2 linked regions of the Bdellovibrio bacteriovorus genome follow. The main gene of each other region encodes a partner of the protein of the gene in region 2 in a complex. Links are inferred from orthologs where the notes say so. Each region holds a gene or a part of one and is shown on either strand. Other genes may lie near its edges. The genes, in order: rpsG and tig.

The links.
Region 1: the proteins of tig (region 2) and rpsG are in contact, whole or in part, in a crystal structure (PDB 3GTY), measured with the Thermotoga maritima proteins. The link is inferred for Bdellovibrio bacteriovorus from one-to-one orthologs. Residues at the interface, in WP_004081061.1 of Thermotoga maritima: Glu122, Val124, Val129, Leu130, Tyr133, Glu188, Gly259, Ile262, Tyr263, Glu266, Ser270, Glu273, Gln274, Glu277, Arg308, Gln311, Ile312, Ser315, Tyr316, Glu325, Arg329, Arg336, Leu363, Phe366, Trp367, Arg373, Leu377, Arg381, Leu384, Glu387; in WP_004081843.1 of Thermotoga maritima: Lys34, Lys52, Lys55, Glu59, Arg62, Gln63, Glu66, Asn67, Lys69, Val71, Arg95, Ala109, Lys110, Lys111, Gly112, Arg113, Pro114, Glu117, Glu121, Ile124, Ala125, Tyr127, Asn128, Asn129, Thr130, Gly131, Lys135, Asp139, Arg142, Met143.

The regions. Positions count from the first base shown.
Region 1 is NZ_LUKE01000001.1:424,181-432,739, forward strand. What follows is about bases 5,846-8,559. They hold rpsG (30S ribosomal protein S7), read right to left. Parts: upstream 7,583-8,559; coding sequence 7,109-7,582; downstream 5,846-7,108. Other genes in these bases: fusA (elongation factor G), read right to left, coding at 5,846-7,099; rpsL (30S ribosomal protein S12), read right to left, coding at 7,593-7,967; rpoC (DNA-directed RNA polymerase subunit beta'), read right to left, coding at 8,149-8,559. Outside these bases: AZI86_RS02075 (hypothetical protein), read left to right, coding at 1-727; AZI86_RS02080 (caspase family protein), read left to right, coding at 842-1,792; AZI86_RS02085 (hypothetical protein), read left to right, coding at 1,789-2,439; AZI86_RS02090 (glycosyl hydrolase family 28-related protein), read right to left, coding at 2,443-4,887; more of fusA, read right to left, coding at 4,994-5,845.
Region 2 is NZ_LUKE01000001.1:1,177,720-1,190,735, reverse strand. What follows is about bases 6,300-9,226. They hold tig (trigger factor), read right to left. Parts: upstream 8,457-9,226; coding sequence 7,143-8,456; downstream 6,300-7,142. Other genes in these bases: AZI86_RS05775 (ArsA family ATPase), read left to right, coding at 8,570-9,226; AZI86_RS19180 (hypothetical protein), read left to right, coding at 6,859-7,035; AZI86_RS05785 (hypothetical protein), read left to right, coding at 6,300-6,844. Also shown: AZI86_RS05815 (murein hydrolase activator EnvC family protein), read left to right, coding at 1-104; AZI86_RS05810 (S41 family peptidase), read left to right, coding at 109-1,488; AZI86_RS05805 (hypothetical protein), read left to right, coding at 1,555-2,124; AZI86_RS05800 (hypothetical protein), read left to right, coding at 2,267-2,998; AZI86_RS05795 (hypothetical protein), read left to right, coding at 3,008-4,186; AZI86_RS05790 (hypothetical protein), read left to right, coding at 4,183-5,577; more of AZI86_RS05785, read left to right, coding at 5,564-6,299; more of AZI86_RS05775, read left to right, coding at 9,227-9,439; AZI86_RS05770 (ArsA family ATPase), read left to right, coding at 9,436-10,497; AZI86_RS05765 (tetratricopeptide repeat protein), read left to right, coding at 10,497-11,609; gshA (glutamate--cysteine ligase), read left to right, coding at 11,634-12,893; AZI86_RS05755 (hypothetical protein), read left to right, coding at 12,987-13,016. UniProt on the Bacillus subtilis protein: Involved in protein export. Acts as a chaperone by maintaining the newly synthesized protein in an open conformation. Functions as a peptidyl-prolyl cis-trans isomerase.

The sequences.
Region 1 (8,559 bases), 750 kb from region 2 along the record:
GGCACAGGGGATGATGGGTGCCCTCGTATCTAAAACCTACTCACTTAAAATAGCGAAGTTGGTAAACGAAATTAGCGATCTCGAAAGAAAGTCTTCCGAATTACTAATTAAACAGGCGGAGTCGGAAAAAAATCGCTTTGCAGTTCTCCTTGCGAGATCAGAGGCAATTAAAATTTTGGTTGAGGAAAATTCAAAGATCATCGAGCGACGGTGCTCCGTAGAGCAATCCTTAGTGGCTGAAATCAACTCCTGTTTTCAGAGTGCACTTTTACAGAGATCTCTACTAAGACTATATATTAGTACAATGGCTAGAATCGCCGGATTTAACGGAAGATTTATTAATGTTATTGCTGGATTAAATCAGACTGAGATAGCCAAAATCAACGCAACCTTAAAAGCAGCCACTGATCATGTGACGAAGATTGAGTTGTCAATTCAAGAAACCGTCCTCTACCTCACAACAGCCTCGGCCCTTTTTGTTCGCGATGAGGTAAAGAAAAAATATCGCCACCTGACTTGTGAAAGATTGTTACTTTCAAACACAAAAAAGATTTTATCTTTGAAAATCTTAATAGAGAATAGCGCTCCATCAGCTGAATTACTGAGCTTTGCCATTGAAGAATACCAAATAGATCTAAAGTCCCTAGCAGAGGAATCTTGCGCAGAGGCTCTGAAGCTTTTCGATCCATCTATTCAAGCAGTTATCCAAAGCCTTCTGCATACTTGACTTGTAATCGACATGGTTGTCCCATAGGATATTTCGGAACAAAAATTAAACAGCGTCTCAAACCGAGACGCTGTTTTGCTTCAGAGGGCCACGCAAAAATCCGATAATATCCCAATGAAACTTAAATCCATCGGGACTTTTATTGGGTGTGTTTGCCTGTCGGCGTTCATTCCTTTTTTTGCGATGGGTGATTCCGACAAGATCTGCCTGATCATGACCTTTAAACAAGACCTGCAGGGCACCGATGCGGACCTAAAAAATTATCGAGATATCGCCGCCAATAACAATTGTAAGCCGGTCGAACTCAATGAAAAATTCTTTATCGACAACCATCCCAAAGAAAAAGCGCTGAAAAAGCTGCAAGCCATGTTGGGATCTAACTATACAGATGTTCTCTTCATGTATTCTGGTCACGGACATTGCCTTTCCAACGACCGCTATGCAGGCACCGAAGCGGCCTTGCCTGCAGAAGCCCTTCGCAAGCCCGGCACTCGCGGGCTGACACCAGTTTCAAAATCGGGTGTTGAAGGAAGAATGTTCGGTATGGAGTTTGGCAATTCAGATCAATGCATCACCAAGTGTCCCAAGCATAACTTTGCTGACTGCAGGCTTGCCTGTCGAAAAATCAATAGTATTACCGACACCGACCTCGAGGCCATTTTTGCGGGCAAGAACGTTTCTTCCATCATCGACGCTTGTGGCAGTGGATGTCAGGAAACCAAACAATTTGGTCCAAGAACTTATAATGCCTTAACCTCGACCAATGATGGCAGCACTTCTGCGGACAGCCCTGAAGGCGGAGGGCTGAATTTAAAGATTAAAGAGGTCGCAAGCTCTTCCCAAGCTTGTTTGGCAGACACCGACAAAGACGGGATGATTTCCGTTAGCGAAATGACGTCTTACATTTCGAAATCTCCGGGCGAAAACCTGGATAAGAAAGCGTATTTCACGTCTAAGGGACAAGGCCCCCACCCCGTCCAATTGATCAAAGTATCCAGCGATGTTTCTTGCGGAAAAAATTCAAATTCGAAAGCAAATCAAAGTTCCAAGGGTGGTGTCCAGTGAGAAAAGTACTTTTTCTTTTCATACTGCTGACAAGTCTGCCCGCTTTGGCTTTTTTGAAACTGGAAAGAGTTGATCTCACCAAAAAAAATATTGAACTGGAGTTCTTTGCCGATGGCTCTAATGTTGTGCTGCGAGACGAACAAGGTTGGGTGACCTTAAAGCTAGTGACTCTTTTGATGTTTCAAGATTCCATTTACGCCTCTTATAAAAAACCGGAAAAAGCGGCGGCTTACTTAAAACAGACTCCACCCCACTTAAATACCCTGGCACCAGTGTTAAAAGAAATTCTTAAGAAAATAAAATCCCAAAATATCAATGCCGAGCAGATAGATCGCCTCGAGTCATTAGAGGAATCAGGCCTCCTGGATTTACAAAAAGATCGCAAAAGAACTACAGAAATTCTTTTACATGATAAGATCGCTCCTCTGCTAGCGACCGCCCCTGAAATCAAAATACTAAAAATGAATATTAATGGCAAAGAGACGCAGAAGCCCGCCAGGAGTTTAAATCCTGATGATTTCATTGCTTACCAGCTGACAGCCTCGACCCTCGAGGTACCGCCGGCAAAGATTTACAAAACTTCTCCGGAAATTCTTTGGAACAAAAAGAGAACCCTTTTTGTGATTCCTAAAGGAAGCTCTGAATAAGTTTTAAGGCCCGGTGTTTCCCGAATTGAATCCTTGAAATGTCGTGGCGCGATTAATCCAAGTGCTGGCGGCTTCGGTGCGAAAACCAATAGAACCCGCTTGAACGGCTGAGCCTCTGGAAATCGAATTCGATCGCAGGACAGTTCCCGTGAGTTTTGTACCATTCATGGGAACGGAATCAAAGGTGCCCGTCTCCCAAATGACTTTTAATGCCGAGATCAAACCATAGTGGACGTTGGTTAAAACGTTTTTTTCAAAAATATGAGAATCGATGTTGCCACCTGCGGAATCCCATTGATCAAAGGCGATTCCCATGTTCGTCATGCCGTTAATCGTGTTACCGCGAAAAACGTTTCCAATCGCTCCCCAATCAAGAGAAGAGTCATAGCCGTAAACCATCCCGGTGTAGATTCCATTATTTCCATCCGTGATCGTGTTGTTAGCTGTTAAAGAAAAATAAAGTGGCGCTCCGTTACCGGCCATATTTGAGACGTGGGTTACAATCATCAAACCGTGGCGCATGCGAGAGATCGTATTCTTATCAACGATCGCATCAACACTGCTGCCAAAAACATTCACCGCCGTTGAGGCTGAATCATGGGTGGAGTGAGTCGTGCGACCTTGAAATGTATTATTATATACGACCGTTTTTTCCGAAACTGCGTTGATCAAAAATTTACTGCTCGCATCCGGCGCAATCGTCCATGCTCGATCGACGGTCACCACCCCGGCCGCAACTGAAACAACTCGTCGATGCTGTCCTAAACCTTTGCCGCTGGTGATGGTGATATCTAAGCCGCCTTCGGTCGTTGTTGGATCTGAAGTCACGGAAGCAAAAGTCACTGAACTTGCGCCCACGGCGGTAGCTGCCGTTTTGTATTCACCACCTCCAAATTCAAAAAGAATTTGTTCGCCCATATTGCAATCTACAAAATTACAATCGCGAGGTGCATAATTGTGAGAAGCATTACCTGAAAAGTAGGCATTACGTAAACTGCCGAAGTGACCTTGGGAGACGAACATGCGACCGATCCCGTGACCATCCGCTTGTGTTTCATCGAAATTAGAGAAATCGTTGTTGGTCAGGGCGATCTCTCTCCCGCCCCATAACGACACCCCACTTTCGGCGTCATTCGTCAGGCGAAAAGTCGTGTTATTAATAAACACTTGCGAAGCCGAAGCCCAAAAACTTCCCGCCCCCACAAAGTCCACGCCATCCAGCAGGATGTTATTACATCCGTTGCCAACCTCGAAGACTTTGCCACCGCGAGATTTCAAGCGCGAGTTGATGATCTTAAGATCATTTACCGACATGTAAATCAAAGCTTCGCCATTCGCGGCAATCATGCCGTCAGCATCAATTTCAATACCCTCAATCACGATGCCGCTGCCGATGTTTTTTATAAATCCATTTTCAGTGGGTAAAGGGATCGTCATTTTTAAACTAGTGACGTCTCGGCCCGCGCCTAACAGACGAGTTTTCGCTGGTAAAAAGAAACTCTCACTCACCGCATAGGTCCCGGCGGGTAAATATACCGTCGCCGGTGCCCCTGAGTTGCCGGCGGCAATGATCGCGTTGCGAATAGCGACCGAGTCATCCGTCACGCCATCACCGACAGCATTATAAGGTGCGTTCTTCACATTGAACGTTTGGGATTCAACTCCCGCCCACGGTGACGTCGCTAAAACATTTAAAGTCAAAGGCCCACTCCAACCAAAACGTCCGCCATGACCGTTGTGAATCCACAGCTCATAAGTTCCCGCGGCAAGGTTGGGCACCACAAAATCCACTTTATACGGGTTCACTGTCGTAGGCGTCACCCAAGAACCCTCAGCATTCGCGGGCTTCACATAAACGTACGAAGTTGAAGTGCCGTTGCCGTAAGATAGATTACGACCAAAAATGGAAATAGTCTGACCTGCGATCGCCTTTTTGGGACCGACCCACCAGCCTTCGGTGCGATTGAGGGCGAAGGCCTTTCCGCGCACGTCACCATCATGGGGCCACACCAGATACATCGCCCATGGCAATCCGCCAGGGACCGTGGTTGAAGCCGTTCTGGTATTTGTATAAAGAGGCGCTACGGATTGAGTCGCGCGATCTGAACTTATTGTCTGAGAGAAAATTTCGAACTTCATCCCCGAACTAAAATTTTCACCAGCCAGGGTGAAAGTTTCATCCGCGCCCGCAGTACGCAACATCTCCGCTATAAGTGGACCGGTATCTTTTGTTTCAAGTGAAGGAGGCTGATAGATGTCGACGCCCGAAGGAAGAGTAGGCTCCGGGTTGGGAACCGGGAAACCAAAATCCGCCGGCTCGGCTAAAGGTCCTAAATTAGGGTTCGGCGTGGTCGTCCACGGAATTGGAAAAAATGAATTCTGAGTGCAGGAAAGGGTGAGGAAGAGTAAAAACGGCAACAGCCAATACCCGTGTCCACTTTTCTGCATCGTAGAACCCTCCGAATTTTATCTCTGGGTTCTATTTTCGATGCTAGTGAATTAAAAGTAAATGAGGACGTCTCACTTGTATGTCGACAATGCTCGGTTTTACCGACTAAAAACGGCCCATTTTGTGAAGGATCTCAGCTTTAACTTTTGGTGGTACGACTGCATATTCCAAGAATTCCATACTGAAACTTGCACGGCCTTGGCTTAACGAACGCACGTTCGTCGCATAACCAAACAAGTTAGATAACGGAGCTTCGGCAGAAATCACCTGACCGCCACCGACTTTTGCATTCATCGTCAGGATTTTTCCACGACGAGAATTTAAATCGCCAACAACGTTACCCACGAATTCATCCGGGCAAGTCACTTCCAGCTTAAAGATAGGCTCTAACAATTCCACTTGGGCGTTTTTCACGGCCTCACGGAACGCTAGGCTGGTCGCCGCTTTAAAGGCCATTTCGCTAGAGGCTTCCGGACGAACTTCAACAGCATTCAAAGTCCCGCGGATACCAATCATCGAATAACTTGCTAAAGGACCCACTTCCGCTGCTTCTTTAAAGCCACTTTCGATCGCTTTTAAGAAACCTTGGTTGAACTCTTTAGAAATAGAAACTTTCGATTGAAATTGGATTCCGTCATGTTGAGAAATCGGATCAATCGTCAAAGAAACTTTAGCGAACTGCGCTTCACCCGCAACTTCACGTTCGTAAATGAATTCAGAAGTGGCAGAAGCAGAAATCGATTCACGGTAAGAAACTTGGGGCTTACCGACATTGGCTTGAACTTTGTGTTCACGCAACAAACGATCGACCAAAATCTCTAAATGCAATTCACCCATCCCAGACAACAGAATCTGCCCTGTCTCAGGATCGTTACGCAAACGGCACGATGGATCTTCTTTACCTAGCTTATCTAAACCTTGAAGCATTTTTTCTTGGTCCGCTGAAGACTTCGCTTCAATCGCCACAGAAATAACAGGCTCAGGGAAAGTGATCGACTCAAGAACCACTGCGTGTGAAGTTTCACACAAAGTGTCGCCCGTTGCTGTGAACTTCAAACCTACCACAGCTCCGATATCCCCCGCTTTAAGGCTTTGGATTTCTTCACGAGAGTTGGCGTGCATTTTCACTAGTTTTTGGATGCGCTCTTTTTTCTCTGTACGAGGATTGAAAAGTTGGTCGCCCACTTTCACTTCGCCAGAGTAAACACGGATGTAAGTCAAAGTTCCCGCAAATGGGTCATTGGCAATTTTAAATGCCAACGCTGCCACATTGGCGTCAAACTCTGTTTTACAGATAATTTCTTTTTCAGGTTTCGCAGGATCATGACCTACGATCGCCGGCACCTCAATAGGTGATGGCAAATAATCGATCACGCCATCTAGCAGTGGCTGAACACCTTTATTTTTAAAAGCAGCTCCGCAGAATACCGGGAAGGCTTTTAATTCTAAAGTGCCTTTGCGAAGAGCGGCTTTAAGCTCAGCGACCGACACTTCTTCGCCATTCAGATATTTTTCTAAAAGTGCATCGTCGAATTCAACGATTTTCTCGACAACTTCAGTGCGGAAACGAGCGACGTCTTCTTTCATGTCAGAAGGAACGTCTTGCACTTCAAAGTTATCTCCCATGCCGGATTGATCCCACATGTAAGCTTTATTTTCTAATAGATCTACAACGCCACGGAAGGTGTCTTCCATACCGATAGGTACTTGTACAGGAATTGGATTGGCGTTTAATTTGTCTTTGATCGTCCCGAAAGACATCACAAAGTCAGCTCCGACACGGTCCATTTTGTTCACAAAACAAATGCGCGGAACTTTGTATTTATCGGCTTGTTTCCATACAGTTTCAGATTGAGGTTCTACGCCGTTGACGCCGTCGAAAACCGCAATAGCTCCGTCAAGAACACGCAATGAACGCTCCACCTCGATGGTGAAGTCCACGTGTCCGGGAGTATCTATGATGTTGATTCTGTGATCTTTCCAGAACGCCATGGTCGCGGCCGAAGTGATAGTAATACCACGTTCTTGCTCTTGAACCATCCAGTCCATGGTGGCATCGCCATCATGAACTTCTCCGATTTTATGACTTTTACCTGTGTAGTAAAGAATGCGCTCGGTGGTGGTCGTTTTACCGGCATCGATGTGAGCCATGATGCCGATATTACGAGTGAACTTGAGATCAGCTACTGTTTTTGGATCTTTAGCTGACATTAAACTAGATTACCAGTTGTAGTGAGAGAAAGCCTTGTTCGATTCAGCCATACGGTGAACGTCGTCTTTCTTCTTAATCGCGTTACCACGATTGTTGTAAGCATCAACGAATTCGCCAGCCAAACGCTTAGCCATGTCTTTTTCACCACGCTCGCGAGAGTATTCAACCAACCAACGCATTGCCAAAGCAAGACGGCGAGATGGACGAACATCTACTGGAACTTGGTAAGTTGCTCCACCTACGCGGCGAGAACGAACTTCGATAGAAGGCTTCACATTTTCCAAAGCTTTTTTGAAAACATTCATTGGCTCTTCACCTTGAATTTTTCCTTCAAGCTCTTTCAAAGCTCCGTAGAACAACTTTTGAGAAGTTGCTTTTGCGCCATCGTACATCATTTTATTGACGAACTTAGCTACTACTAGATCCTTGAAAACTGGATCTGGAATGATTTCTCTTTTAAAGGTCTTTTTACGACGTGACATTTCTCAATCCTTATTTCTTAGGTCTCTTAGTACCGTATTTTGAACGAGAACGAAGACGTCCGTTCACACCTTGAAGATCCAACACACCGCGAACGATATGGTAACGAACACCCGGCAAGTCCTTAACACGACCACCGCGGATCAAGACCACGCTATGCTCTTGCAAGTTATGACCGATACCTGGGATGTAAGAGATCACTTCAAAACCGTTAGAAAGACGGACTTTTGCTACTTTACGAAGAGCTGAGTTCGGTTTCTTTGGTGTTGTCGTGTAAACACGAGTGCAAACACCACGGCGCTGAGGGCAAGCCACCAATGCTGGAGACTTTGTTTGGTTCTTTTGAACTTTACGCTCACTTTTGATGAGCTGGTTAATTGTAGGCACGTTTAAAACCCCTTAAACAATTTATACAAATCCGTCTTTTCTTAGGACGCTGGAAATTACATTCACAAAGCGCCCGGGTCAAGACTTAGTTATTAATTTTTAATGGCCTGAAAACCGCTGTGAGATGAGGTTTCCGGCCGTTTTATCTAAGCCCTGGAAATTCCAGGGCTTTTCATGAAAACTACCCTTGAGGCTGTGCCGATGCACCCATTCCTGGCAACGCCACGAATGAAGTATCGTCATCTTCAGCCACAGACACCTTCCAACGTTTGTAAGAAGTCAGACCGGTACCAGCAGGGATCAAACGACCCATGATGATGTTCTCTTTCAGACCACGCAAATGATCCGTACGAGAGTTGATCGCCGCTTCCGTCAAGACTTTTGTAGTCTCTTGGAAAGAGGCTGCTGAAATCCAGCTGTCTGTGCTTAAAGAAACCTTGGTAATACCTAGAAGAAGCGGAGTCGCCGTTGCTGGCTGTCCACCTTCGCGGTTAATACGTTCGTTTTCTTCAAGGAACGCGTAACGTTCTGCTTGCTCACCCGCCAAGAAACGGCTGTCACCAGCGTCTCTGATTTCTACTTTACGTAGCAT
Region 2 (13,016 bases):
CGCAGATCGGGAATCCTCCGATCGACAAAGCCCCCGGGCTTTATTTTGAAATTCGTCATTTTTCAGAACCCTACGACCCGCAACAGTGGATGAAAGGACTCTAACACTATGCAATCACTTAAACGATACTGGAAAACCTATATACTTGGAGGCATTCTGCTCCTTGTATTATTTGTTATGGCTGAAACAGGTTTTCAAGTTCGCGCTTTCGCCCAAGAACGTTATGCGGATTTACAAAACTTTAGTAAGGTTTTGAATCTTATCCAGCAATACTATGTTGAAGAAGTCGATACTAAAAAACTTATTTACGGCGCGATCAAAGGCATGTTGCGTGAGCTAGATCCACATACGAACTTTATGCCGCCAGATATCTTTAAAGATTTCGAATCTGAAACCAGTGGAGAGTTCGGGGGATTGGGAATCGAGATCGCCATTCAAAACGGAATTCTAACGATCATTTCGCCCATCGAAGATGCGCCCGCTTGGGTTGCGGGAATCAAAGCCGGAGATAAAGTCGTTGCGGTGGATGGTCAAAGCACTAAGGGCATGAGTTTAGTGGAAGCTTCACAACTGATGAAAGGTAAACGCGGAACCAAAATCATTCTGAAGGTTGTGCGTGAAAATGAAGACAAACCTCGCGATATTACGATCACCCGTGGATCGGTGAAAATCAGATCGGTGAAATACACAAACTTGGGAGATGGTTTTGCTTACATTAAAATCACAAGCTTCATTGAAAATACCGCCAAGGATTTACAAAAAACGATCGAAAAACATATGAAAGAAAACAACGGCACTATGGCCGGCCTATTGATTGATTTGCGCCGCAATCCCGGTGGTCTTTTAGATCAAGCAGTCAAAGTCAGTGATATGTTCCTGAAAGAAGGAACTATCGTAAGTACGATTGGACGTAACAAAGCCGATAAAGAAGTGGCCGTAGCGACAAAAAAAGGTCAATACACAAACTTCCCTCTTGTGGTGTTAGTAAATGAATACAGTGCAAGTGCCAGCGAAATCGTTTCGGGCGCTTTGCAGGATAACAAACGCGCTTTGATCGTAGGACAAAGAACATTTGGTAAAGGCTCTGTTCAGTCCGTTATTAAACTGGGTGATGGCAGTGGTTTGAAGCTGACGGTTGCGCGTTATTATACTCCAAGTGGTGTATCGATCCAGGCCGAAGGTATTCATCCAGACGTTGAAATCGAAGAAGTAGACCCAGAAGCATTTGCCAAGGCGGTCGTAAAATCGACAACGACTCGCGAAGGTGACATTGCGGGTCATCTTAAGGGAGACCGTGAAAAAGCATTAGAGAAGCTTGATACCAAACAGGGCACAGAAGAAGGTGCTTTGGCATGGTGGAAGGACGTCGGATCTAAAAAAGAGGCGAATCTGACGCCACAGGAAAAACTGTTTAAATCAGATTATCAGGCCTACCAAGCATTCAGTTATTTAAAGGCCTGGAATACCCTGAAAGCTTTGACGCGCTAGTTATTGATATTGGATTTTAGAGGCCCTACTCTAGCCCCGTTTTGAGGCAAGAGGGGGCCTTTTTTCATGTTAAACCTGCTGTTTACATTCTTAGTATTACCGGTGTTTGCGCAATCAAACTCGGCCGGTTTTTCTCAAGGCAATGTGCTAACAGCATTCCCTATTCAAGGCCAAGTTCAGGTGACATGCAGCGGTTTTAATGGTGAAGCGAATGCCATATACAATTGCCGTGATGTGGTTTTAGAACCGCAAGCATATGATTACTTTGTGGGTCCTCGTGATGAAAAGTTAAGATGGGTCGACATCATCGCAGTTCGCCAGGACGGAACCACGCGAGTAAAGACCTCTGCTTATGACGGAGCTAGCGGTCGCACCACTGAAGCTTTGAATCTTTGGATTTCCACGATCTTCCAAAAAGGTTTACTTGCTTTAGGAACTAACGAAATCAAATACAAACTTTATACGGCTGACAACACCCGCGATTCGCTTATCAGCGGATCTTTCAAAGCGGTCGTCAACCGCGCACCCACTCGTCAATGCCAAGCCGGCAGTTATGAGTCCACCGACATCAACGATTGCAGCTCGCAATATTCGATCTGCCAACGCTTTTTTGCTGAACGCCAGTTCTGTAGGTAAGCCTCTACTATGTCTTAGACCGAAATCTTAAAACCTGGAATTTCCGCTTCCATATTGAATTAAACGTGTTCCGGCGTGTCCTAAGGCCGGACCCTGTTTTGCTCTATTGCCTGCGCAGCAATAACTAAAACAGGAGAAATCCATGAAAAAATTTTCCGTCCTATTAAGCATTTTAATCGCTACAGGCCAAGCCGCCTCAGCAGAAGCTCCGATTCGTACCCAAGCCAAATCAGCGTTACGTATTCTAATTGACCGTCACAAAGACGCCGGAATGCGCATGCCTTTAGATATCGAAGGGGGGGCTGATATTTCTTTTATCTGTGCCGCTTCGCTTTTTATGCAATGGGGTGACAGAGTTTATCAAAGCATCGAAAACTCTCCAGACGCGCGTGAACCAGAATCAATGAAAGAGTTTGCCAACGTACGCGACAGCTTAAATCGCTCATTCCGCATTGTCATCGCGACTCGTAAGGATCTTCCCTCGGCGGTTGAAAGTGTGATTAAGGAATACCGTGAAGCTTCACAGATGGTGACTGTCCCGGGTGATCTTAACTTTGCGAGCTTTGCATCTAACGAATATCAATATTTTAACTCTTTAAATTCTTGTACCGAACCTCAATACATCGAAAAAGTAAGTTCACGTATTGCGCCTTTAGAAGACGACATCTCGGTGAACGGTGTAGAGGCCGGTGCGACTGAAGTGCCTTCAGTTCTTGTTAGAGCAGGTGGTGGTGGCGGTGGCGATGTTCCCAGTGTTCTTGTTGGAGCGGCCGCAGTTAGTGGCGGTAATCTCATTATCGTAGATAACTCTAATAAATTCCGTAAAACGAAAAAGTATTCTGACTGGATTCAAACTTTCGTTCTTGGACAATAAGGATTTTTTATGATGAACCTAGCCCCTTATTTATGTGCGATACTGTTGACAGCATGTACTCCAAACTCTGACGGCGTTTCAAATACCAAGGCCAAAGAGTCAAAAGCTATCACCACTGAAGAACTTAAAACCCTTCAAGTGAGCTATGAAAAAAACTTGATTAAGGCCACAGATAAAAGTGACCACGATCCAGTATGGACGGCGGAAGTTATTTTACCGCAAATTCATGGTTGGTTTACGCCAGGTAAAGGATTGAAGGCGGCTAGGTCGGTTTATGAGCAGTATGTGATTTATGAACTAAAGCCCATTCCGCCGAAAGTGCTTCAAGAGTTGGATCAAGTATTGATGCCGGGTCGCTATTCTATGGCGATCTTGACCAAAAAATTCTGGCAGGAAGTGGCAGCGGCCCAAAAAAGTGGATTACGTATCGGCTTCTTATCTTCAAGATCTGCAGCGAATGTATCGGGAGTTTACTTCAACTATTATCGCATGATCGGTTTAAGTGTTCTTTCTGAACCGGGAACCTTACCGCACGAGATCCGACACCACATGCAATACAAGAAAATCGATGTAAGTTATGAGCCTGAATTTATTTCTAAGTCGTGCATGGCTGATATGAGCCGAGCGATGGGCGAAATTGATGCGACGACATTTGAGTTACCACTGTATCGCGGAATCGAAGAGGAATTCAGCACACTTACTGAAAGGCATCAAGGTTTCGCTGAGTTGCGCACCCCTCAGCTGACACTTTTAACCATTAATTTGAATTACCCTACAAGTGTGAGCTTTCAGGTAAGCCAAAATAAGGAGTGCCCCTCTGACATAAATCAGGCCATGACAGAAATGTATGAAAGATTCAGTAAAAAAGAATCCGAGGTTACCAGTCAGTTAAGGGCCGTTAGTTCCGATGTATTCCGTCTTTTTCGTTTAAATAATGCTGTGGCGACGGAAGGCTGTACGAAGGTTTCAAATGATCGGTGTCAACGCTATATTCAGCAAATTTCTGAATTCCAACAGAAACATGCCGATCAAAAAGAGCAGTTCCTAACGTTGCTAGAAGCAGAAATCACAGAGCGCAGGGCCTATGTGTCTTCGGTCTTGGAAAAGTTAGATGATGAATCAAAAAAAGATCTATGTGGCAGAGCCATCGGCTTTGCGAATTTTGTAAAATGTGAGGATCAAAAATGAAAAAGATAATTATGTCGTTGTTGGTTTTAGGAGCCATGCAACCTGCTTTCGCGGATTCCCGTTATCCTAAAAATATCCCGGCCCGCACGTTTGGTTCAAATCAAGATGTTGGATCTTGTCAGGCAGAATCCTTTGTTACAGCCATTGAACATCAGCTGGCGAACCATGGACTTTTTTTCCGTGCATCTTTACAGCATTTGCATGCCTTTATTTGGAAAGATCGTGAGGACGCAAAAAAAGTCGATGCGGGCCTTGATATGACGGCGACCTCGATGGCTTTAGTGAATAGATATAGCGGCGTTATCCCAGAATACCTCTTACCTGAGGATCTCGAGGGAGTCGTTGAATCCTCTTTATCTACTCAAGGAGGGAGCGGTAAGGGGTTGCGACCTAAAATTGAGGATATGGGTATTTATGACGACCGGGTCCCAGTTCAAAACTTTCGCTATTCAAGTTCATTTTGGTCTTTCAAACCAGGTCATTCAAACACCCGTTCAGTGAATGATTTTTTTAATGTCGTAAGATCTGGAAGAATGGTGACCCTGTCGTTTGACTCGGCATTCATGTATAAATTTAGCCCAGTTACAGGGTTGCTAGCAGCTCCTTACCAAACAGACGAATCATTATTAAAAACTTCGAATCATTCCATTGCTGTGGTGGGATTTGATGACGACCTGGGTGGAGTAATTGTTCGTAATACGTGGAATGGTGCTCATGCACTAAGAGCGGTGGTGGTTGATGAAGGCAATCTTAGCGATGCCGAGAGGGGCGATTTAGCAAAGTTTCGCAGAAAGATTAGCAAAAAAATACTTCCGGGATACTACCTCTTTCCATACAAATTTATCCAGGACATGGCGGCGCGAGGAGTAGGCGGGTACTACGAAATTAATCTGGACCTCGGGGCTTTCGCAAATGTCTCTTCGGATTACTCAAAAGACTATGAAGTTTTAAAAACTTTCTTTTCGTGCGATCGCACGGAGCTGAAAAGATCACTTGAATCGGTGGGGCGTTCGATTGATTTTTTTGAAAATCCCAATATCAGCGAAGATAAAAAGGACGGGTATTTGAAAAGAATTAAGATGGTAATCTATTCTCAAATGTCACAATCCCGTCGGACATTAAGCTTTGCCAAGCAAAGTCGTCGTGTGGATGGAACTATTGATCGTGTGAAGGATTTTTACGACGGCAAATTCAAAAATTATTATTGCGGCGGTCACTACAAGGATCCAGAAACGAACTTTTGGCCGTTGCGTGGGAAAGACCGCGTATTAGAAAATCCAGAATTTTTAAAACTAGTTCGTCAGCTATCAATTAGCCCGAATGATTTTTCTGCCTGGTATGAGCTATTTAAGCTTTTATCAAAAAAGGAGTATTTAAATGATATCAATTAATAAAACAGTCGTAGGCGCCTTGGTCTTTGTTTCCCAGGTTGGCAATGCCGCGATTTTGCAAAATACCGAAAAAAACGAAGCTCAACTGGGATCCGGAATTCGCGTGGAAACAGAACAGTTGTTTCCCACTTGCCTGCAAAGTTTTGATCGGAAAGAAATGATTTCTGAAGACACGCTGGCCTCAACGCCAGTTCCGGAAAGTGCAAAAAGTGTAGAAGTAAAATCTGAAGTGATCCGTAGCTATGAAACTTTAGATGAATATACGAACACCAGCTTTTCCGCGAGTGTTCAGTATATGGCGTATTCTGGCTCAGCTTACTACAATCGGGAAGCACAGACCAAGATCAGCAGCGATACAATCACGGTTGGTATTAAGGCGATCGCTAACTATGGTCGCTGGTATATTAAGAATCCTGTTTTGAAACCTGAATTTGCTCGCTTAGCCCAAACCAATATCAAAGAATTTTATAAGCGCTGCGGGAAAGAGTTTGTATCAGGTTATAAACTTGGACAGGGCATTAATATTGTCTTACGCACTTTGGATTACAGCAGTTACAGCTATGAAAAAGTGGACATGGGTATGAGTGCTTCCGGTGGGTCGGGTGGTTTTTCAGCTTCGGTCCAGGCGGCATTCATGAGTGTCGCTAGTAAGTTGCTTAATTATAGCTCATTAGAGGTTCAAATTAACGCTTATGGTTTAGAAGGATTGCAAACCACTTCGCGTATTATTAAGACCGAAAAAGATGTAGAAAAAATTCTTGAAACCATCTCGGCCATGATCGAAGAGGTTGAAAAAAAGAACGCGGTCGTGACGGATTATCTTACGGCTGCATATCCGATCAAGGATCAGCCTTATACGGGGGCGCTGGGCGAGGCCCGACGCCAAAGTCTGAAAGATCTATTCGCCGCTTTCCGCCAAATTGATTTCGATCTTAGCCGTATGAGAAGTTATGTCACTCATGATTACGTGGCGGAGTTTCAAAAACTTTGTGATCTTAACGAAGAGGACAAAAGAACACTTATGACCTGTGAACGCTATCAGGAATACGTGAAACGCCAAACCACGGCGCTGAATTCCGCTCGCGAGCTGGTGGTTAAGGCGATTCAAGATTGTGCGAATGCGGAAGATATAAAAAATTGCCGTTTGGCGGATCTGGATGCTCAAATGATGTTGGCGAAAGAAACACGTTTATGGCCAAAGCAATATCGTCGTAAACTTGAAATCGCAAAATACAAAAGAGAATTCTTAGATTCTTTGATGAAGTAGACGAAGGAGACTTTATGAAAAAAATATTCCTTGCGGCAGTTCTAATGATGTTAAGCATTTCAGTGCAAGCTGCAAATAAGCCCACCAAGAAAGAGGCGGCAGAATATTGCAAAGTGAAGGCGAATCGTTTGTTGATCGACGGAAAAAGAGAGACAAAGAAAGCCTGTATAGAGCGTCTTCTTTCACTTTAAATTAAAGCTAGCTTCTCAAAATGCAAAAGACCCACTGGAGATTAAATTCCAGTGGGTCTTCGGTGGACTTCTTAAAAAGCCCTTTTAGTTTCAATTAAAAAGGCGAACTAGTTTTGTTCGTCTTTGAAAGTTCCTGCTGGAACTTCTTTAACTTTCACTGATTGGTTCAGGAAGTTGATCACTTTCTCTTCAGTGATTTGGTAAGTTAAACGGCTTGCTTGTTCAGATTTGCCATAGAACTCACGGATGCGCGCTTCATCGATACCTGTTTGTGCAGAGTATTCTTTGAATTTCGCATCAAGATCTTCTTTTTTCGCAAATAGATCGTGTTTTTTAGCAATCGCATCCACAAGGAATGAAGATTGGATCATTTCGGTTGCTGATTTAGTGAAGTCTGCATCCCATTTTTCCACGTAAGAAGCGAAATCGTTTTCAGTCATGCCTTGATCAGACATACGTTTTTTGAAGTCTTCGATCAAAGATGCTTTTTGTTCTTTCAATAATGAAGGCGGCACTTCCACGGGGTTTTCAGAAACTAGTTTTTTAAGAAGACGGTTTTTAAAGCCATCTTCCACACGTTTCTTTTCAGTTTGCTCTAGATCTTCCGTGATTGTTTTTTTCAAAGCTTCAAGATCTGCCGGGCCACCCAAAGATTTAATGAATTCTTCGTTTAGTTCTGGCAATACTTTTGCTTTGATTTCTTTCAAGGTAACTTTGAATTCAACTGGTTTACCAGCCAACTCTGCAGAGTGGTATGGATCTGGGAATTTCAAAGAGATTGTTTTTGATTCGCCCACTTTCATTCCCACAACGCCTTCTTCGAAACCGTCGATGAATTGTTTAGCGCCAAGTTCAAGGTGGTGGTCTTTCCCTGAACCGTTTTCAAGAGGAGCTCCGCCCATGAAGCCTTCAAAGTCGATGACTGCCGTGTCGCCATTTTTAGCTGCGCGGGCTTCGGTAACAGTTTCAAAAGTAGCGCGAGAAGCGCGGATGTTTTCAAGAACTTGATCTACTTTTTTAGCGTCAACTTCGTATTTTTCTTTTTCTACTTCCATGCCTTCATACTTTTTCAAGTTGATTTCAGGGCGGATGTCAAAATTTGCAGAGAAAGAAAAGTCTTTGCCTTCAACAGCATCAGCGAATTCAAACTCTGGATAACTGATGGGTTCAAGTTTGTGTTCAGACAAAGCTTCAACATAGTGTTTTTGGATAAGATCTTGGACAACGTCTTGTTTTACGCGATCGCCGTACATGCTTTTGATGGTTGCAATAGGCGCTTTTCCTTTGCGGAAACCTTTAATAGTTACATCACGTTGGATACCGCTGAAGATTTTTTGGAAAGCTGATTGAACAGAGGCTGCAGGAACTTCAACGTTCAATTTACGGGAAAGGTTTGAGACCTTCTCAACATTTGATTTCATTCTTTTTTCTCCTGATTAAAGCCCGTGGATACTAGATGAGGAGCTGACTTTACGCAATCTCATCGCAGCGCGTAATGCCTATATTTCCGCTCTCAGCGACACTCTAAACACCTATGAAGCAAGAGATTCACTTTGTGACTGGAAAAGGAGGCGTTGGGAAGTCGGTGGTAGCCGCGGCCCTCGCCCTAAAAAAAAGCCAAGAGGGCAAAAAAGTCCTTTTGGTCGAACTTGGAGATCAAAGTTTCTATAAGGATTTCTTTGGTTTAGCTCAAGTTGGATATCAACCAGTACAGTTGCGCCCCCAGCTTTCAATCGCTTTGTGGACCGGGGAGCAGTGTCTGCAAGAATATGCGCGGCATCTTATCAAGGTGGAAACTTTGGCTAAGTTGTTTTTTGAAAACGCCATTATGCGAGCCTTTATCAATGTTGCTCCCGGGCTTCCGGAACTTGCGATCTTAGGTAAAGTTACTAGTGGCCCTCGGAAACATGGACCGCCTTTGCCTTTTGATTGCCTGGTGGTGGATGCTTTTGCGACCGGGCACTTCATTGCTTTGATGGAAGCACCCAAAGGGATGGCGCAGGCCGTGCAGTTTGGCCCGATGGGGGAACAAAGCCGCAGCATCGATGCGTGTTTGCGAAATGAAGAGTTAAGTCGTTATCACATCGTCAGTCTTGCAGAAGAACTGCCACTAAAAGAATCTTTAGAGTTAAGTGAAAGATTAAACCAAGAATTCGGTGTTCACCCGGAACTTATCATGAACAAGATCATCCAAGTTCCTGTGGCTGCGGCAGAGCTGAACGAAGCGGCAAAAGAAAATTCGGACGTGGGGCGCTTTGCGAGCTATCTGTATACGCAGAAAACTCATCAGGAAGAGATTCTTAACAAAATTCCGCCACGTATGGGAAAAGTTCAAAAACTTCCACTGATTTTAGAAGATCAACCTTGGGCCTTAGTGGAAAAACTAGCGGGGATGTTGTCATGATTGAAAAGACAGAAATCCTTGTCTGTGTGGGCAGCGGGGGAGTGGGTAAAACCACGGTGGCGGCCTCTTTAGGGGTGCTTGCCGCTCAAGATGGTAAACGTGTTCTGGTGCTGACCATTGATCCCGCAAAACGCTTAGCCCAAACCCTGGGGATTGAAGGTACCAAAGATATCACCAAAGTTCCCAATCAAAACTTTAAGGGCGAGCTGTATGCTTCGGTGATTGATCATAAAAAAGTATTTGATGATTTTGTCGCCCGTGCCGCTAAAAAAAGTGAAGCCGTTAAAAAGATTTACAACAATAAATTGTATCAACAGCTTTCAACGAATTTAAGTGGTTCACAAGAATTCACGGCGCTAGAAAAGCTTTATTCCGTTTATGAATCTAAGCAATTTGATTTGATTATTTTAGACACTCCGCCGACAAAGCACGCTCTGGATTTCTTGCAAGCGCCGCAAAGACTGTCAGCCCTTTTTACCGAAGGGGTGGCGAAGTGGTTCCGGGATCCTGCCAGCAAAAAAAGTGGCTTTTTAGGTAAAGTGTTACAGACGGGCACAAGGCAAGTTCTAAAAGTTTTAGAGACTCTGACCGGCTCAAACTTCATTCATGAATTGGGTGATTTTTTTATCAACATTGAACAATGGCAAGAACAGCTTTTAAAGCGCACCGTCGATGTCCATCGCATGATGACCTCGCCGCTCACGCAATTTACACTGGTGACCTCTTTTGATCAGGCCAAATTAAAAGAGGCCGAGTTCTTCTCAAAAGAGATTCGTAAAGGCGGCTATCATTTAAGCGCGGTGGTTCTGAATCGGGTGTTTCCTTATTGGTTAAATGTGGATTCGTCTGAATCGCAGTCGTCTTTTCAGGGGATCAAAAAGATCTATGAAGAGATGAGGTCCTATTATTTAAAAAAAGATCGTCTGTATAAATCCTTTGAGTCTACAATAGGCAAAGACGTTCGCGTGTTCCGTATTCCTGATTTGCCTCACGATATTTCCGATATCGAGGGTCTAAAAGAAATAGGAAAACTTTTGGTTGAGGGAGAAAAGAAATAATGAAGTGGCTTTGGTCTTCTATTTTGGTGTTGTCGGTAGGTTGTGCTCACTTCGCAGAGCGAGCCAAGGAAGCCAATATTGAAGAAGTCCAAAGAAATGCTCAGGCTCAAGATCTTCACGAAGCAGAAGACCTTTTAAATAAAGGCCGTTTTGAGGAGAGTGAAAAAGCCTACGTCACTTTTCAAACTAAATATCCTCAGTCGACATTTTACCAAGCATCACGGTTAGGATTGGCTCAATCGTTCGAAGGACAGGGCCGATTTAATGAAGCGGTGGAGTTAAACCGCGAAATTTATCTGAATACTCTTCGCTTACAGCCAGAAATTGCAGCAAAGGCTTTGTACCGTTCGGCGTTTTGTTATGAGGCTATGGGTGATGACCAAAAGGCCCTGGCCGCGTTATTAGACGCGAAAAATCTGGGACAACACCTCCCACCCGAGATTGCTTTAGCCGAAATCCCGGCAAAACTCTCTGCAATCTATGCGCGTCAAGATCGTGAAAAGGAAGCCTTAGCCTATTTGAATGAAGCGGAAAAAGGTTTAGCTAAAGTAATGCAGGAACGAGGCTCTACGTTAGAAAGATCATGGCTTGCCCAAACTTATTTTCAGATGGGAAGTATTTCTACGAATCAGCTCAGTCGCGAGAATTTCGGCTCTTTTGCTCAAGGGCAGATGTGGGTGCAAAGTTATTTAATCAAGGCCATGAAGTTAGATGATCTGACGTGGTCACCGCGGGCGCAAAAAAAACTTATCGAAACTTACCGCAGTCTATTTTCTCTTTTTGAGTCCGAAGCAGAATTGGCGCAGCAAGTTCAAATGGGCGGAGATCTTTACGACTTGATGGATCAAGCGGAACTTTTTAAGCCTATAACGGGTGAAAAAATTGAGGGTTATGAAAAAGATTTTTTTGCGACGCTGACGGATATTCGCTCCCAATCCGATAAAATTCTATATACGGCCAAAGAAACTACGGGATTGACGGTGGAGTCACAAAAGCTTAATGGTTTACGCCGCGCTGGACGCGTAAAGGCCGATAAGCTTTTACCCGGGGAAAAGGCGAAACCAATACCTCTTCCTCCTAAAATAGTTCCCTCGCAGGATCCAAACCTGTAATATAGTTCGTTCTAAGGAGATGCCATGGCTAAATTAACTCTGCATCAACAAACCTTGGCAAATATGAAAGATATTTGCGCCTGGTTTTCGCAGAAAACTTCGACTTTATCCTATCCGATATATTCAAGTTACGACATCCGTGATTCTGGTTACAAAATCACGAACGTAGACGCGAATATCTTTCCGGCAGGATTTAATAACATTTGCCCCACTGACAAAGAGTCAGCCGTTGCCTTAATGAACAGATATCTTTCTGGTCATTACGAGAACGTGAAAAACATTTTGCTAGTGACGGAAGAGCACACTAACAACGCGTTTTATTGGGAAAACGTCCACACCATCAGAAACTTAATTGAAGCCACCGGAAGAACGGTTAAGGTGGCAATTCCTCGTGAATTGCCAGAGCCTTTGACGATGACAAGTTCCGCTGGGAACCAAGTGATTGTTCACTCAGCACTCAGAAACGGGTCGTTGCTTTCAACATTCACGCCGGATCTTATCGTCAGCAACAATGACTTTTCAGAAGCCTATGAAGAGTGGGCTCAATCTGTGATGGATTTGCCAATGAATCCGGCCCACGAATTGGGATGGTTTCAACGTAAAAAAAGCACGTACTTTAAATACTACAATGAACTGGCCGACGAATTTGCAGCCATTACTAAAATTGACCCGTTTCTTTTGCGTGTGGAAACTGAGTTGTTTGAGCATTTTGATATCGGTGACGAAAAAAGCCGGGAGGCCTTGGCCGCTCGGGTGGATGCGATGTTAAATAAACTTCGCGAAGAATATAAAAAACGCGGTATTGAACAAGAGCCTTTTGTATTTGTAAAAAACAATGCAGGAACTTACGGCTTAGCCGTGATTCGTGTGGGCTCGGGTGCGGAAGTTAAAGAGTGGTCTTATAAGTCGCGCAAAAAAATGAAAGCGGCTAAAGGTGGTCGAGACGTCGAGGAAGTGATTATCCAAGAAGGTATTCCTTCGATCGTTCAAGCCGATGGTGCCAGTGCAGAGCCGGTGATTTATATGATTGGCTGTGAACTGGCGGGTGGTTTTTTAAGAACTCACGCCGAAAAAAGCTCGACGGAAAGTTTAAATAGCCCCGGTGCGGTTTACAAACGTCTTTGCGTATCGGATCTCGCTATCGACACCCCCGGATGCCCGCAAGAAAATGTGTATGGTTGGACAGCGAAAATCGGGATGCTTGCCATCGCGAAAGAGGCCGAAGAACTGCACGCCCAGTTCCGCGGATATAAACCTCAAAGTGCTTGCCAGGCTCATTCCTAAAGTCTCGATGAAGGTCCAGGTTTCGCCTTGGGCCTTCAGGGAAAAAAAGCACAAATCCCAGACCTCATGTATTCTTAAGAAACAAGAGGGACTATGAAAAAATACTTTAGCGTGTTTGCTTTC